Rhodoligotrophos appendicifer: one gene and its partner. The protein of the gene in region 2 interacts with the protein of the main gene of each other region in a pairwise test. Links are inferred from orthologs where the notes say so. Each region holds a gene or a part of one and is shown on either strand. Other genes may lie near its edges.

Evidence for each region.
Region 1: the proteins of ribD (region 2) and accC interact in binary tests that used the Escherichia coli proteins (3 or more experiments, as listed by UniProt). The link is inferred for Rhodoligotrophos appendicifer from one-to-one orthologs.

The regions. Positions count from the first base shown.
Region 1 is NZ_VHKL01000012.1:19,008-22,150, reverse strand. The notes cover bases 143-2,966. They hold accC (acetyl-CoA carboxylase biotin carboxylase subunit), read right to left. Parts: upstream 2,316-2,966; coding sequence 969-2,315; downstream 143-968. Other genes in these bases: accB (acetyl-CoA carboxylase biotin carboxyl carrier protein), read right to left, coding at 2,325-2,783; aat (leucyl/phenylalanyl-tRNA--protein transferase), read right to left, coding at 274-936. In the rest of the region: FKM97_RS23000 (MerR family transcriptional regulator), read left to right, coding at 2,996-3,143. UniProt on the Escherichia coli protein: This protein is a component of the acetyl coenzyme A carboxylase complex; first, biotin carboxylase catalyzes the carboxylation of the carrier protein and then the transcarboxylase transfers the carboxyl group to form malonyl-CoA.
Region 2 is NZ_VHKL01000003.1:128,122-131,320, reverse strand. The notes cover bases 154-3,033. They hold ribD (bifunctional diaminohydroxyphosphoribosylaminopyrimidine deaminase/5-amino-6-(5-phosphoribosylamino)uracil reductase RibD), read left to right. Parts: upstream 154-965; coding sequence 966-2,102; downstream 2,103-3,033. Other genes in these bases: ribH (6,7-dimethyl-8-ribityllumazine synthase), read left to right, coding at 2,766-3,033; FKM97_RS07500 (riboflavin synthase), read left to right, coding at 2,130-2,732; nrdR (transcriptional regulator NrdR), read left to right, coding at 457-939; glyA (serine hydroxymethyltransferase), read left to right, coding at 154-430. In the rest of the region: more of glyA, read left to right, coding at 1-153; more of ribH, read left to right, coding at 3,034-3,199. UniProt on the Escherichia coli protein: Converts 2,5-diamino-6-(ribosylamino)-4(3h)-pyrimidinone 5'-phosphate into 5-amino-6-(ribosylamino)-2,4(1h,3h)-pyrimidinedione 5'-phosphate.

The DNA of each region.
Region 1 (3,143 bases), on a different replicon or contig from region 2:
AAGGGGGCGCTTGGGTGAGGTTGTTCTGGCTGTCGGCCGGGGGCTCGACCCGGGGATCTCTTGCCGCATGGGGTCCCGTCCTTCGAGACGGCCCTGCGGGCCTCCTCAGGATGAGGACTTTCTTATCACTGTCATCCCGGGCTTGGCCCGGGATCCCGGGCGGCATGGGGTTCCGTCCTTCGAGACGGCCCTGCGGGCCTCCTCAGGATGAGGGCTCTGAGGTCTTGGCGGTCCCGGATCTGCGCTTTGCTTCGTCTGGGATGACGGGTGGGATCAGGGGGCGGTTGGGAGGAGGGCTTGGGCGAGGGTGAGGACGGCTTCGGGGTCGGCATCCTCGGTAAAGGCGTGGAAATCGCCTTCCATGTAGAGGGCCTCGTCCAGCATGGCGTGGTAGTCCTCGCGGGGGATCTCGCGGGCGCCGAAGCGGGTCAGATGGTCGGTCACGAACTGGGTGTCGAGCAAGGTGAAGCCGCCGGCATTCAGGCGGGCGACCAAGTGGATGAGGGCGACCTTGCTCGCGTCGCGGGTGCGGGAGAACATGCTCTCGCCGAAAAAGGCGCCGCCGACGCGGACGCCGTAGAGGCCGCCGACCAAGGCGTCGCCCTGCCAGCATTCGACCGTATGACAGAAGCCCATGCGAAAGAGCTGGCCGTAGAGGCCACGGATGCGGCTGTTGATCCAGGTGGACCGGCGCCCCGGCTTGGGCTCGGCGCAGGCGCCGATGACGGCGTCGAAATCGCTGTCGATGCGGACCTCGAAGTCGCCCTGGCGGATGGTGCGCTTGAGGCGGCGGGGGACGTGGACCTCATCGAGGGGGATGATGCCGCGACGCTCGGGGTCGATCCAGTACAGGCCCGCATCGTCGGCGCTCTCCGCCATGGGAAAGATGCCGGCGGCATAGGCCTTGAGCAGGATCTGCGGCGTGATGGTGCTCATCGTCGTCTCTTACTGACCGAGCACGCGGTCCATCATTGCCGGCGGCGCTCGAGATAATTTTCCAGCCAATGAATATCGTAATTGCCGTCGATAATGTCATCGTCCTTCAGCAGATCGATGAAGAGCGGGATCGTGGTCTCGACGCCCTCGATGACATATTCGCCCAAAGCCCGGCGCAGGCGCATCAGGCACTCGTTGCGGCTCTTGCCCATGACGATCAGCTTGGCGATGAGGCTGTCGTAATAAGGGGGCACGGTGTAGCCGGCATAGATCCCGCTGTCGACGCGCACACCCAGGCCGCCGGGCACGTGGACGGAATCGATGTGGCCGGGCGAGGGAGTGAAGGTCAACGGGTTCTCAGCGTTGATGCGGCACTCGATGGCGTGGCCGGAGAAGACGATGTCGTCCTGGGTGAAGGAGAGCTTGGCGCCGGCGGCGATGCGGATCTGCTCCTGGACGATGTCGATGCCGGTGATGGATTCGGTCACCGGATGCTCCACTTGCAGGCGTGTGTTCATCTCGATGAAGAAGAACTCGCCATTCTCGTAGAGGAACTCGATGGTGCCGGCGCCGGAATAGCCGAGATCGGCGATGGCGGTGGCGACGCGGGTGCCGATGGCGTGGCGCTGGTCGGCATTCAGGGCCGGCGAGAGGGCCTCCTCCCAGAGCTTCTGGTGGCGGCGCTGGAGCGAGCAGTCGCGCTCGCCGAGATGGACGGCGTTGCCCTGGCCATCGCCGAGGATCTGGACCTCGATGTGGCGCGGCTTGGCGAGATAGCGCTCGAGATAGACGGCGTCGTCGCCGAAGGCCGCCTTGGCCTCGGTCTGGGCCGTGGTCAGCGCCTCGGCGAGATCGGCCGGGGTGCGGGCGACCTTCATGCCGCGCCCGCCGCCGCCGGCAGCGGCCTTGATGAGGACGGGGAAGCCGATCTCCTCGGCGATGCGGGCCGCCTCGTCGCCGGAGCGGACGGCGCCCGGCGAGCCGGGGACGACGGGGATGCCTAGGCGGATTGCGGTCTTCTTCGCCTCGATCTTGTCGCCCATGATGCGGATATGCTCAGGGCTCGGGCCGATGAAGGTGATGTTGTGCTCGCCCAGGATCTCGGCGAAGCGGGCGTTCTCGGCGAGGAAGCCATAGCCGGGATGGACGGCATCGGCCCCGGTGATCTCGCAGGCGGCCAGCAAGGAGGGAATGTTCAGATAGCTGTCGCGGGCCGGCGGCGGTCCGATGCAGACGCTTTCATCGGCCAGGCGCACATGCATGGCGTTCTCGTCGGCGGTCGAATGGACCGCGACCGTGGCGATGCCGAGCTCGCGGCAGGCGCGCAGGATGCGCAGCGCGATCTCGCCGCGATTGGCGATGAGGACCTTATCGAACATGGCCGCTCATCACTCGATGATCATCAGGGGCTCGCCGAATTCGACGGGATTGCCATCCTCCACGAAAATGGCGGTGACCTTGCCGGAATGGGGGGCGGGGATCTGGTTCATGGTCTTCATGGCCTCGACGATGAGGATCGTCTGGCCCTTGGTGACCTCGCGGCCGATTTCAACGAAGGTCGCCGCGCCGGGGGCGGGCGCCCGATAGGCCGTGCCGACCATGGGCGATTTCACCGCGCCGGGATGCTTGGCGGGATCGGCGACGGTGGGGACCGGAGCGGGGGCAGGTTCCACCGGGCCCGCGGAGCCGGGGGCGGGTACGAAATGATTCACGGCCTGACCGGCGCGAGACACGCGGACGCGCAAGCCGTCCTGCTCGACCTCAATTTCCAGGAGGCCGGTCTCGTTCAGGAGATCGGCAAGGTCGCGAATCATGTCGCGATCGATGACGGCCTTGTCCTTGCCCATGCTTTCCAAGTCACCTTCTCGATGTCACGGGGAGTTTCGCCGGGTGTTATAGTGGCAAAGCCAGCGGAACGGAAGCGGTTGAAGGCGTCGCGGGCGTCGCGGGGTCCCGGGACGCGCTCCCGTCCGAGGGCGCAGCGCCATCAGACAGCCCTTGACCCGGCCCCTGGGGCTGCCTCGATAAGGGAGCGGTCCGCAACGCAACGAGGTGATTCGTGCCGTCCACCGCCCCCGTCCTGTCAGCCTCCGAGGCCGCACAGCGCCTCGGCGTCTCGCCGAAAGCCCTGCGGCTCTATGAGCAGCGCGGACTCGTGGTGCCCGCCCGCACCGCCGCCGGCTGGCGGGCCTATGGGCCGGCGGAGA
Region 2 (3,199 bases):
GCCGGACTATAAAGACTATATCCAAGCCGTCGCCGACAATGCCAAGGCTCTCGCCGCGGTGATCGCCGAGGCGGGATTCGACATCGTCTCGGGCGGTACGGACACGCATCTCATGCTCGTGGACCTGCGGCCGAAGAAGCTCACGGGCAAGGATGCCGAGGCGGCCCTGGGTCGAGCCAACATCACCTGCAACAAGAACGGCGTGCCCTTCGATCCAGAGAAGCCCACCATCACCTCCGGCATCCGCCTGGGGACGCCCGCCTGCACGACGCGCGGTTTCGGGGTTGCAGAATTTCGCCATGTGGGTGAGATGATCGTGGAAGTGCTCGACGGGCTCGTGCGCAATGGCGAGCAGGGGAACGGGCAGGTTGAGGCCGCAGTGAAGCAAAAGGTCCTCGAACTCACCGGTCGGTTTCCGATCTATAGCTGACACGATCAGCGGAAAGGCGGGAAGGGATGCGCTGTCCCTATTGCGGGAACACCGACACGCAAGTGAAGGATTCGCGCCCGACCGAGGACAATTCGGCCATCCGAAGACGCAGATCGTGTCCCGATTGCGGGGGGCGCTTTACGACGTTCGAGCGGGTGCAGCTGCGCGAGCTCATGGTGCTGAAGCGTTCGGGCCGACGGGTGCCGTTCGAGCGGGACAAGCTGGTTCGATCGCTGCAGATCGCCCTCAGGAAAAGGCCGGTCGACCCAGATCGGGTCGAACGCATGACCAGCGGCATCGTGCGCCGCCTCGAGAGCCTCGGTGAAAACGAGGTTCGCTCCGAAACGGTCGGCAAGCTCGTCATGGAGGCGCTGAAGGCGCTTGACGACGTCGCCTATGTCCGCTTCGCCTCGGTCTATAAGAACTTCCGCGAGGCCAAGGATTTCGAGGAGCTGCTCGGGGAATTGTCCGGGGATGGGGAGCGGCCGGTCGACGAGAACCGGGAATGAGCCGAAAGCCTGCTGGAAGCTCGCCCATGACCGAGATTCGTCCCTATGACGCTCATTTCATGACTTTGGCCCTGCGCCTGGGTCGTCGCAACATCGGCAATACCGGTCCCAATCCAGCGGTCGGTTGCCTGATCGTGGACGAAAGCTTTACGCCGCCACAGATCATCGCTGTGGGCTGGACCGGGCGCGGTGGGCGCCCCCATGCCGAGCAGGTCGCTCTGGAACATGCCGGCGAGAAGGCGCGAGGCGCTACGGCCTATGTGACCCTGGAGCCCTGTGCCCATTACGGCAAGACACCGCCCTGCGCAAAAGGACTGGCAGAGGCGGGAGTTGCTCGCGTCGTCACAACCTGTGTCGATCCCGACCCGCGGGTCTCGGGACGGGGGCATGCCATGCTGCAGGAGGCGGGCATTTCGGTCGTCACCGGGGTGATGGCGGCTGAGGCGCGCCAGGACATGGTCGGATTCCTCACCCGCATGACACTGGGGCGGCCCCACATGATTCTCAAACTCGCCGTCTCGGCGGACGGAAAAATTGCGGCTCAGCCTGGGGTTTCCACCACGATCACCGGCGAGGCAGCACGGGCGCGCAGCCACCTGATGCGCGCCGAATCCGACGTTATCCTCGTCGGTCGCAACACGATCCTCATCGACAATCCGGCGCTCACCTGTCGTCTGCCAGGACTGGGCGATCGGTCACCCATCCGGGCGGTGGTGGCCTCCGAAGGACTTATTCCGCCCAGATCGGTGCTGGCCACCACAGCACGCAAAACTCCCGTGTGGATTCTCAGCGCGCGCGAGCCCGACAATTGGGAGGCCGAGACGCTGCTTTCGGCAGGTGTCGAGATCCTGGTTTGCGGCGAAGGCAAGGGGCGAAGAGTCGATCTCGGACGAGCTCTGGCGACGCTTGGCGACCGTGGCGTGGGCCGGGTGATGGTGGAAGGCGGCGCGCAGATCGCAGCCGGCCTGCTTGCCGCCGATCTGGTGGATGAGGTGGCCCTGTTCACCTCCCGGAAGGAACTGGGGGACGAGGCCGTCGATGCGCTGGGCGGGACACCCATCAAAAGCATTACCGAGTCTGCGCGCTTCGCGCTTAACGAGGAAGAATGGTTTGGTGAAGACCGGCTGACGGTTTATGTGAGGGCGGCCGCGACATCCGGCTAACACCATCGGCTCGTTTGAAGGCATCCCATGTTCACAGGCATCGTAAGCGATATCGGCGAATTGGTCGCTCAAGAGGATGCGGGCGACCGGCGCCTGACCATCGCCTGTCATTATGACCCCGCCACCATCGCGCTAGGAGCCTCGATCGCCTGCTCGGGCGTTTGCCTCACGGTGATCGAAACCGGTCCCTATCAGATGGACCGCAGCTATTTCGTCGTGCAGGCGTCCAAGGAGACGCTGGATGTGACGACGCTGGGCCAATGGCGCATCGGCACGCGGATCAACCTGGAACGCGCGCTGCGGATAGGTGACGAGCTGGGAGGTCATCTCGTCACGGGCCATGCGGACGGCATGGCTGCGGTGGTCGGACGTGAACCCGAGGGCGGGTCCATGCGCTTCCGGTTCCGCGCACCCGACGCTCTAGCGCGCTTCATCGCTCCAAAGGGATCCGTTTGCCTGGATGGAACTTCGCTGACGGTGAACGAGGTCGACGGGTCCCTGTTCGGCGTCAATATCATCCCCCATACGCAAGAGGTCACCACCTGGGGACAGATCACCGCCGGCGATAAAGTGAATATTGAGATCGATACCATGGCGCGCTATGTGGCCCGCCTTAACGAGACGGCCTAGATCCCAGGCCGCGCAACCCGACGGATGTTTCCCATGGCCTTTCCGCGCATTCTGATCATCGAGGCGCGCTTTTACGATGAGTTGCTAGACGAGATGGTGCGCGGCGCTGTCGCCGCCATCGAGGCAGAGGGGGGCGAATATGAGCTCGTCACCGTCCCGGGAGCGCTCGAAATTCCAGCCATCATCGCTTATGTAGAGAACGGACGGCGGCAGGCCTTTGACGGCTATGTCGCGCTGGGCTGCGTAATCCGCGGGGAAACCCATCATTTTGACATCGTCGCCAATGAATCGGCGCGGGCGCTGATGGATCTCTCGGTCAATCGGGGGCTGGCCATCGCCAATGGCATCCTGACCGTGGAAGACGACGAGCAAGCCTGGGCCCGGGCGCGCGTGGGCGAGTTGAACAAGGGAGGCGCGGCCGCGATGGCTGCGATCCACATGGCGCGGCTGAGGGCCGAGCTGCAAGG